One region of the Streptomyces sp. NPDC127106 genome, then DNA from elsewhere that is predicted to be linked to it. Evidence: riboswitches for the same ligand, from Rfam matches in the RefSeq annotation. Region 1 holds a riboswitch; the other holds the start of a gene.

Evidence for each region. Region 1 has a riboswitch for cyclic di-AMP ahead of ACFVGY_RS05590 (M23 family metallopeptidase). Riboswitches for the same ligand answer to the same signal wherever they lie in the genome.
Region 2: linked by a shared signal. The riboswitch ahead of ACFVGY_RS17100 (peptidoglycan DD-metalloendopeptidase family protein) and the one ahead of ACFVGY_RS05590 (M23 family metallopeptidase) in region 1 are both predicted to bind cyclic di-AMP.

What each region holds. Positions count from the first base shown of each region.
Region 1 covers NZ_JBHXTC010000003.1:261,386-265,263, reverse strand. The annotation lists gene ACFVGY_RS05595 (M16 family metallopeptidase) at 1-928, shown strand, start outside; cyclic di-AMP (ydaO/yuaA leader) riboswitch at 1,138-1,293, shown strand; gene ACFVGY_RS05590 (M23 family metallopeptidase) at 1,307-2,101, shown strand; gene ACFVGY_RS05585 (GntR family transcriptional regulator) at 2,303-2,968, shown strand; gene ACFVGY_RS05580 (HPr family phosphocarrier protein) at 3,207-3,488, opposite strand; gene ACFVGY_RS05575 (GNAT family N-acetyltransferase) at 3,729-3,878, shown strand, end outside.
Region 2 covers NZ_JBHXTC010000017.1:79,443-83,320, reverse strand. The annotation lists gene ACFVGY_RS17110 (aspartate aminotransferase family protein) at 1-954, shown strand, start outside; gene ACFVGY_RS17105 (tyrosine-protein phosphatase) at 1,039-1,857, opposite strand; cyclic di-AMP (ydaO/yuaA leader) riboswitch at 2,169-2,371, shown strand; gene ACFVGY_RS17100 (peptidoglycan DD-metalloendopeptidase family protein) at 2,376-3,389, shown strand; gene ACFVGY_RS17095 (SGNH/GDSL hydrolase family protein) at 3,570-3,878, shown strand, end outside.

The DNA of each region.
Region 1 (3,878 bases):
CGAGCTGGCCAACCCGCAGCGCCGCGCCGCCAAGGAGCTCTACCGCCGGCTCTTCCCGGCCGACCTGAGGATGTCCCGCCCGCGCCAGGGCACCGAGGAGACGGTGGCCCGCATCGACTCCGGTGCCGTGCGCGCCTTCTACGAGGCCCACGTGCGCCCCGCCACCGCGACCGCGGTGGTCGTCGGCGACCTGACCGGCATCGACCTGGACGAGGTGCTGGCGGACACCCTGGGCGCCTGGACCGGTACCGCCGGCCAGCCGGCGGAGGTGCCCCCGGTCACCGCCGACGACACCGGCCGCGTGGTCATCGTCGACCGGCCCGGAGCGGTGCAGACGCAGCTGCTCATCGGCCGGATCGGGCCGGACCGGCACGACACCGTGTGGGCGGCGCAGGTGCTCGGCACGTACTGCCTGGGCGGCACCCTCACCTCGCGCCTGGACAAGGTGCTGCGCGAGGAGAAGGGCTACACCTACGGCGTGCGCGCCTTCGGTCAGGTGCTGCGCTCCACGGCCGACGGGCGGGGCGCGTCGATGCTCGCCATCAGCGGCTCGGTGGACACCCCCAACACCGGCCCGGCCCTGGACGACCTGTGGAAGGTGCTGCGCACCCTCGCCGAGGGTGGCCTGACCGACGCCGAGCGGGACGTGGCCGTGCAGAACCTGGTGGGCGTGGCCCCGCTGAAGTTCGAGACGGCCGCGGCCGTCGCCGGCACGCTGGCGGACCAGGTGGAGCAGCAGCTCCCGGACGACTACCAGGCGCAGTTGTACGCCCAGCTGGCCGCGACCGGCACGGTGGAGGCGACCACGGCGGTCGTGAAGGCCTTCCCGGTGGACCGTCTGGTCACCGTGCTGGTGGGTGACGCCGCGCAGATCGAGGAGCCGGTGCGGGCGCTCGGGATCGGCGAGGTCACCGTCGTCACCAACTGACGTCGTCCGTCGCCCGCCGCAACGGGCGGGTGATTCAAGGGGCTTCGGCGGCTTGTCCGCCGGAGCCCCTTATGTCTGTTTGGCCCGAAGGTCGGCTTATGCGGTGTGGCGTGCGCAACAAAAGGCCGTGACCATTTGGTGATTGACTGATGATCCGCCTAGCGTCGGCCGTGCTGTTCGTCAGATGTACGCGCCGCAACCGCGGCACCGGACAGCGATCGCCGAGTCCCCGTCAGGCGCGAGCCTGGGGAGCCGGGGACCCACATGTCCCTGGGGTGAATCGGGCCGCCTCGCCAGAGGGGCCCGTAGGAGACCTTCCTGCTCCGAACCCGTCAGCTAACCCGGTAGGCGAGAAGGAAGGAAAGGATCAGCCTCCTCATGGCCTTTGGCAGCCGTGCCGCCGGCAAGCACCGTGGTTCCAGCCGTCTGAGCCGCAAGACCGCCGGTTACGCCGGTGTGGCCGCCCTCGCGACCACCGGTGTCGTGGGCACGCTCGCGGGCCCGGCGTTCGCCGCTTCGGACAAGGCCCCCTCCACCGAGGACACCGGGCTGAACGCGGTCGTCACCGCCGCGGACCTCGCCGGCGACGTCGAGGCCCAGGCCCAGGCCCAGCAGGCCGCCGCCGAGGCCACCGCCGCCAAGGAGAAGGCCGAGGCCGACGCGAAGGCCCGGGCCGCCGAGGCCAAGCAGAAGGCCGAGGAGAAGGCGAAGGCCGAGCGCGAGGCCGCCGAGCGCGCCGCCCGCGAGGAGGAGCGCAAGCGCCTCAACACCTTCGTCTCCCCGCTCGACGACTCCTACGTCTCCACCCAGTACCGCGCGGGCGGCGGCATGTGGTCCTCGGGCAGCCACACGGGCATCGACTTCCACGCCGCCTCCGGCACCTCGGTGCAAGCGGTGGGTCTCGGCACCGTCGTCGAGGCCGGCTGGGGCGGCGCGTACGGCAACAACGTCGTCATCAAGCACGCCGACGGCACGTACACGCAGTACGGCCACCTGTCCTCGCTGAGCGTCTCCGTCGGCCAGCAGGTCACCCCCGGTCAGCAGATCGGCCTGTCGGGCTCCACCGGCAACTCCAGCGGCCCGCACCTGCACTTCGAGGCCCGCACCGGCGCCTCGTACGGCTCGGACATCGACCCGATCTCGTACCTGCGGTCGCACGGCGTGAACCTCTGATCCCAGCGCGTACGCGCGGACCCGCACGCTTCCTCCGAAGGCCCCGGCTCACCGAGCCGGGGCCTTCGGCGTCATGGCCGTAAATACCGCCGATTTCCGTCGCCGCTCGGAAAATTCAGCCGGTTGCAATAGAGTCCCCATACGATCCCAGTACGGTCACGGCATTGTCGCCGGCAATCGGAAAGAAGCGGAGGTCCCGTCTTGCGTATTCCCGCGCACGCGGTATGCACTGCAATCCGCGACGACATCGTCTCCGGGGCGTTCGAACCGGGCGCCAGGCTGACCGAGGAGGTGCTGGCCCGCCGCTACGGGGTCTCGCGCGTCCCGGTCCGCGAGGCGCTGCGGACGCTGCAGTCCGAGGGCTTCGTGACCACCCGCCGCCACGCGGGCGCCTGCGTCGCCGAGCCCACCGAGCAGGAGGCGGCCGACCTGCTGGAGCTGCGGATGCTGCTGGAGCCGCTGGCGGCCTCGCGGGCCGCCCGCCGGCGCACCGAGGGTCACCTCAAGGTGCTGCGCGGGCTGGTCAGACTGGGCCAGGAGCGGGCCAGGCAGGGGCAGGGCGAGGACCTGCGGGCGCTGGGGGCTTGGTTCCACGAGACCCTGGCGCAGGCCTCCGCGAGCCCCGGGCTGATCACGCTGCTCACCCAGATGCGGCACAAGGTCGCCTGGATGTACACCGTGCAGGCCCCGGCCCGGCCGGTGGAGTGCTGGGCGGAGCACGGCGCGATCGTGGACGCGGTGGCCCGCGGGGACGCCGAGCGCGCGAAGACGCTGACGGCGGTCCACGCCGACCGGACGACCGGGGCCTACCGGCTGCGGGTGAGGACTTCGCAACCTGCCGTAAACATGACGAGCCGCTCCCATTAACAGAAGCGGCGTATGAATGGGGATGCCGCTGCGCCCGGCAATTCTGACCCCGATATTTCCGTGCCCCGGTATTTCCCGGCCCGGTACTTCCCGTCGCGCCTTCACCGGGCCGGCGAAGTGAATTCCTCGACCCGCCCGGAATGTGCGCGGCAGGGCGGGGTGCGGAAAACAGAGGAGCCGCGGTACCGGAATGCTCCGGAGGCCGCGGCTCCGCCGTTCGTGGTGCGAACCCGAAGGGTCAGACGGTCTCGGGGAGCTCCTCCAGCCCCTCGGCGACCAGCTTCGCGAGGCGGTCCAGCGCGATCTCGGCACCCTCGGCGTCGGACGCCAGGACGATCTCCTCGCCACCCTGTGCACCCAGGCCCAGCACCGCCAGCATGGAGGCGGCGTTGACGGGGTTCCCGTCGGCCTTCGCGATGGTCACCGGGACGCCGGAAGCGGTCGTGGCCCGGACGAAGATCGAGGCGGGACGGGCGTGCAGGCCCTCGGCCCAGCCGACGTTGACGCGACGCTCTGCCATGGTGATGCCCTTCAGGTTCTTGCGGTTGTCTAGACCAGTCTCTCACGACGCCCCGAGTGCTCGGACCGGCCTACAACCGGCCTACGACCGGCCTCCGAGCTGCTTTCGGCCGGGCCTTCGACCGGCTTCCGACCCGGGTCTCCCGCCACTCGACGTACCCCAGCTTGCACCGGTTCGCACGGCATTTCCGTATGCGCCGCGCAGGGGCTGTCCTGCCCCTCCTGGGCTTAAGATCACCGCATGACCACCGCGTCGGACCCCGCGTACCCGGCCCACTGGGAAGCCGACGTCGTCCTGAGGGACGGCGGCACCGCCCGGATCAGGCCCATCACCACCGAGGACGCCGGGCGGCTGGTCAGCTTCTACGACCAGGTCTCCGATGAGTCGAAG
Region 2 (3,878 bases), on a different contig from region 1:
ATCGTCTACTGCGACCACGCCTTCCACGGGCTGACCGCCGGCTCGCTCTCGGTGAACGGGGAGGCCGGCTTCCGGGACGGCTTCGCGCCGCTCCTGCCCGACACCCGGATCGCGCTCGGGGACCTGGCCGCGCTGGAACGGGAGCTGAAGCGCGGCGACGTCGCCGGTTTCGTCGTCGAACCGATCCAGGGCAAGGGCGTGCACGCGGCCCCGCCCGGATTCCTGCCGGCCGCGCAGGAGCTGCTGCGCCGGCACAAGGCGCTGCTGATCGCCGACGAGGTGCAGACCGGCCTCGGACGGACCGGCGACTTCTACGCGTACCAGCACGAGCCGGGCGTGGAGCCGGACCTGGTGTGCGTGGCCAAGGCGCTGTCGGGCGGCTACGTCCCGGTCGGCGCCACCCTGGGCCGCGACTGGATCTTCAAGAAGGTCTACTCGTCCATGGACCGGGTCCTGGTGCACTCCGCCAGCTTCGGGTCCAATGCCCAGGCGATGGCGGCCGGACTGGCGGTGCTCTGCGTCATGGAGGACGAGTCGGTCGTCGCGAACGCCCGCGCGATGGGGGACCTGCTGCGCGGGCGCCTCGCGGCGCTGGTGGACGCGTACGAGCTGTTGTACGAGGTGCGCGGCCGGGGCCTGATGATCGGCATCGAGTTCGGCCGGCCGTCCTCGCTGCGGCTGCGCAGCCGGTGGACCATGCTCCAGGCGGCCCGCAAGGGGCTGTTCGCGCAGATGGTGGTGGTGCCGCTGCTCCAGCGGCACCGGATCCTGACGCAGGTCTCCGGGGACCACCTGGAGGTCATCAAGCTGATCCCGCCGCTGATCGTGGACGAGGCGGACGTCGACCGGTTCGTCGGCGCCTTCCGCGCGGTGATGGACGAGGCGCACTCCGGCGGCGGGCTCCTGTGGGACTTCGGGCGGACGCTGGTCAGGCAGGCCGTCGCCGGCGGGTGACCCTCCCGACCGGCCTGCCCCGGCGGTGGTCGGCGGCGGTCGTCGGCGGTCGGTGGCCGACGGCGGTGGTCGCCCCGACGACGGCTAGTCGAGCAGCCGCTCGCGCAGCCGGCCGAGGGTACCGGCCGTGAGGCCGAGGCCCTCGGCGAGGTAGCGGTCGACGCCGCCCCAGTGCTCGTCGATGGTGTCGAAGGCCGCGGTCAGGTAGGCGGCGCGGGCGTCGAAGAGCGGGGCGAGCAGCTCCATCACCTCGGGGGAGCGGGCCTCGGGCGCGTCGCTGCCGCGACGGACCCGGTAGCGGCGGTGCGGGGCGTTGGACTCCAGGTAGTCCGCGACGATGGCGTCGCGCTCGACGTCCAGCGCGAGCAGGGTGACGGCGACCGACAGGCCTGCCCGGTCCTTCCCGGCCGCGCAGTGCATGAGCGCCGGGAGGCTGTCCTCGGCGAGGGCGTGCAGGACCCGGCTGTGCTCGGCGGTGCGGTCCACGACCATCGCGCGGTACGAGTTCACCATCCGGGCGAAGGCCTTTCCGTCGCCGAGGAGCCCGCGGAGCTGGCCCACGTTCCCGTCGCGGACCATGGTCCAGAATTCCTTGCCGGCGGCCGGATCGGACAGCGGGACGTTGACGTTGCGCACCCCTGGGAGCTCGACGTCGGGACCTTCCAGGGCCTGGTCGGCCGCGTTGCGGAAGTCGAAGACGGTGTGCAGCCCGAGCGATGCCAGGAATTCCGTGTCGGTTTCAGTGGCATGCGCCAGATGTCCGCTTCGGAAGAGTCGTCCCGCTTTGACCCTGCGCCCGTCGGCGGTCGGCAGGCCGCCCACGTCGCGGAAATTACGCACACCGGACAATGCGGGCTCGGGGAGCGGTATGTCCGGCGAGGTGGGCGGTATCTGCTGGGTCACGGGGAATCCTCCGCATCGTCATTCAGTGTCCGAATTGCTCTGCTTGGGACTAACTTGCCGGTGCCGGAGGCGAGATCGGGCGCAGCCCCGTGAGCCAGATCATACGGTGACCGTGAGTGCCTGATCGTCAAAGCCGAATGGCCCGGCCGGGCCGGTTGTTGGCGGTGGGGAATGGACGCAGGGTGACCGGAATTCCGCCGAAATCCCGCCCCTGTGAATCCGTCAGGAAATTCACGGCTTGTTCCGTACGGTCCCGTTGGATTACGTTCGCGACCGATCCGGATGGACCGCCTAATCCTGCCGCCGTCCGGAAACAGCAATCGACCGAACTCGCGCGGCAGGAGCGGGGGAACCAGGTAGGCCGCTGCATCGGAGTTCCGCTCCGGAGCGGCTAGGGGTGAAGCCGTACGTGTTCCGTTCACTTCGCGTGTGCATCCGCGTCGCACGTGCACGGACGGCCGGACATCTCCCATCCGAACCCGACAGCTCACCTCGCAGGCGCCGGAGAGGAATTCGCCATGCCGGCAAAGGGTAAGCACCGTCGCCCGAAGTCCCGTTCCATCACCCGAGGGTTCGTCGGCGCAGCCGTCGCCGGCACCGGCGGAGCGGCCCTGGCCCTGCCGCTGATGGGCGCCACCGGTGCCCACGCGGCCGGCACCCCGGCTGCCGCTCCGACCGCCACCTCCGCCGTCCCGGCAGGAGCGCCGCAGGCCCCGGCTGCCGCCCGGGCAGGGGTGGCCGCTTCCACCGCCCCCGCCGCTGCGACCGTCTACACGGTCCGGACGGGCGACTGCCTCTCCGTCATTGCGGCGGACCACGACCTCAAGGGCGGCTGGCAGCGGCTCTACGCCGACAACCGCGAAGCCGTCGGCGACAACCCCTCCCTGATCCACCCCGGCCTGGAGCTGACCCTCGGCGCCCCGGGCGCCCCGGGCGCGCAGGCTCCCGAGCAGGCGCCGGCCGAGGAGCCCGCGCCGGCGCCGAAGCCGAAGAAGAAGGCCCCGGCCGACCCGACCGCTCCGGCCGACCCGACCACCGGTTCCCCGCTCGGCGCCGCCCCCGCGCCCGCGCCCGCGCCCGCCAAGAAGAGCGTGGCCGCCGGCACCGCCGCCGGCGCGGTCACCGCGGCGGGCTTCACCGCCCCCGTCTCCGGCGGCGTCTCCACCCAGTACAAGACCGCCGGCGCCATGTGGTCCAGCGGCTACCACACCGGCGTCGACTTCATCGCGAGCTCCGGCACCACCGTCAAGGCCGTCGGCGCCGGCACCGTCGTCTCCGCCGGCTGGGGCGGCTCGTACGGCAACGAGGTCGTCATCCGGCACGCGGACGGCAAGTACTCCCAGTACGGCCACCTCTCCCAACTCTCCGTCTCGGTCGGCCAGAGCGTGAGCGGCGGTCAGACCATCGGCCTCTCCGGCTCCACGGGCAACTCCACCGGCCCGCACCTGCACTTCGAGATCCGCACCGGTCCCTCGTACGGCTCGGACATCGACCCGATCGCCTACCTGCGCTCCAAGGGCGTGACCATCTGACGGCTCGCGCCGCCGGAGGCGACGGACCCGCGTGAGGCCGGGACCCGAGGGGGGTCCCGGCCTCACGCGCTGTTATTCCACACCGACCGGGTGGTATAGATCACGGTCCGTCAACCCCTGCCTACGGTGGCGTAGGTCACGTCCCGCGGTGAAGGATATGGTCCCGTGGCAGCGACGACGATGACAGAGACGACAGAACAGACGTACCGGACCATCGGCTCGTACGCGGCACTCGGGGACAGCTTCACGGAGGGTGTGGGGGACCCGGGGCCCGACGGGACGTTTCTCGGGTGGGCGGACCGGCTGGCCGTGCTCCTGGCCGACCAGCGCCCGGAGGGCGACCTCCGGTACGCGAACCTCGCGGTGCGCGGACGGCTGCTCGACCAGATCGTGGCCGAGCAGGTTCCCCGGGCCAAGGAACTCGCCCCCGACCTGGTGAGCTTCTGCGCGGGCGGCAACGACATCATCCGGCCCGGCAGCGACCCGGAC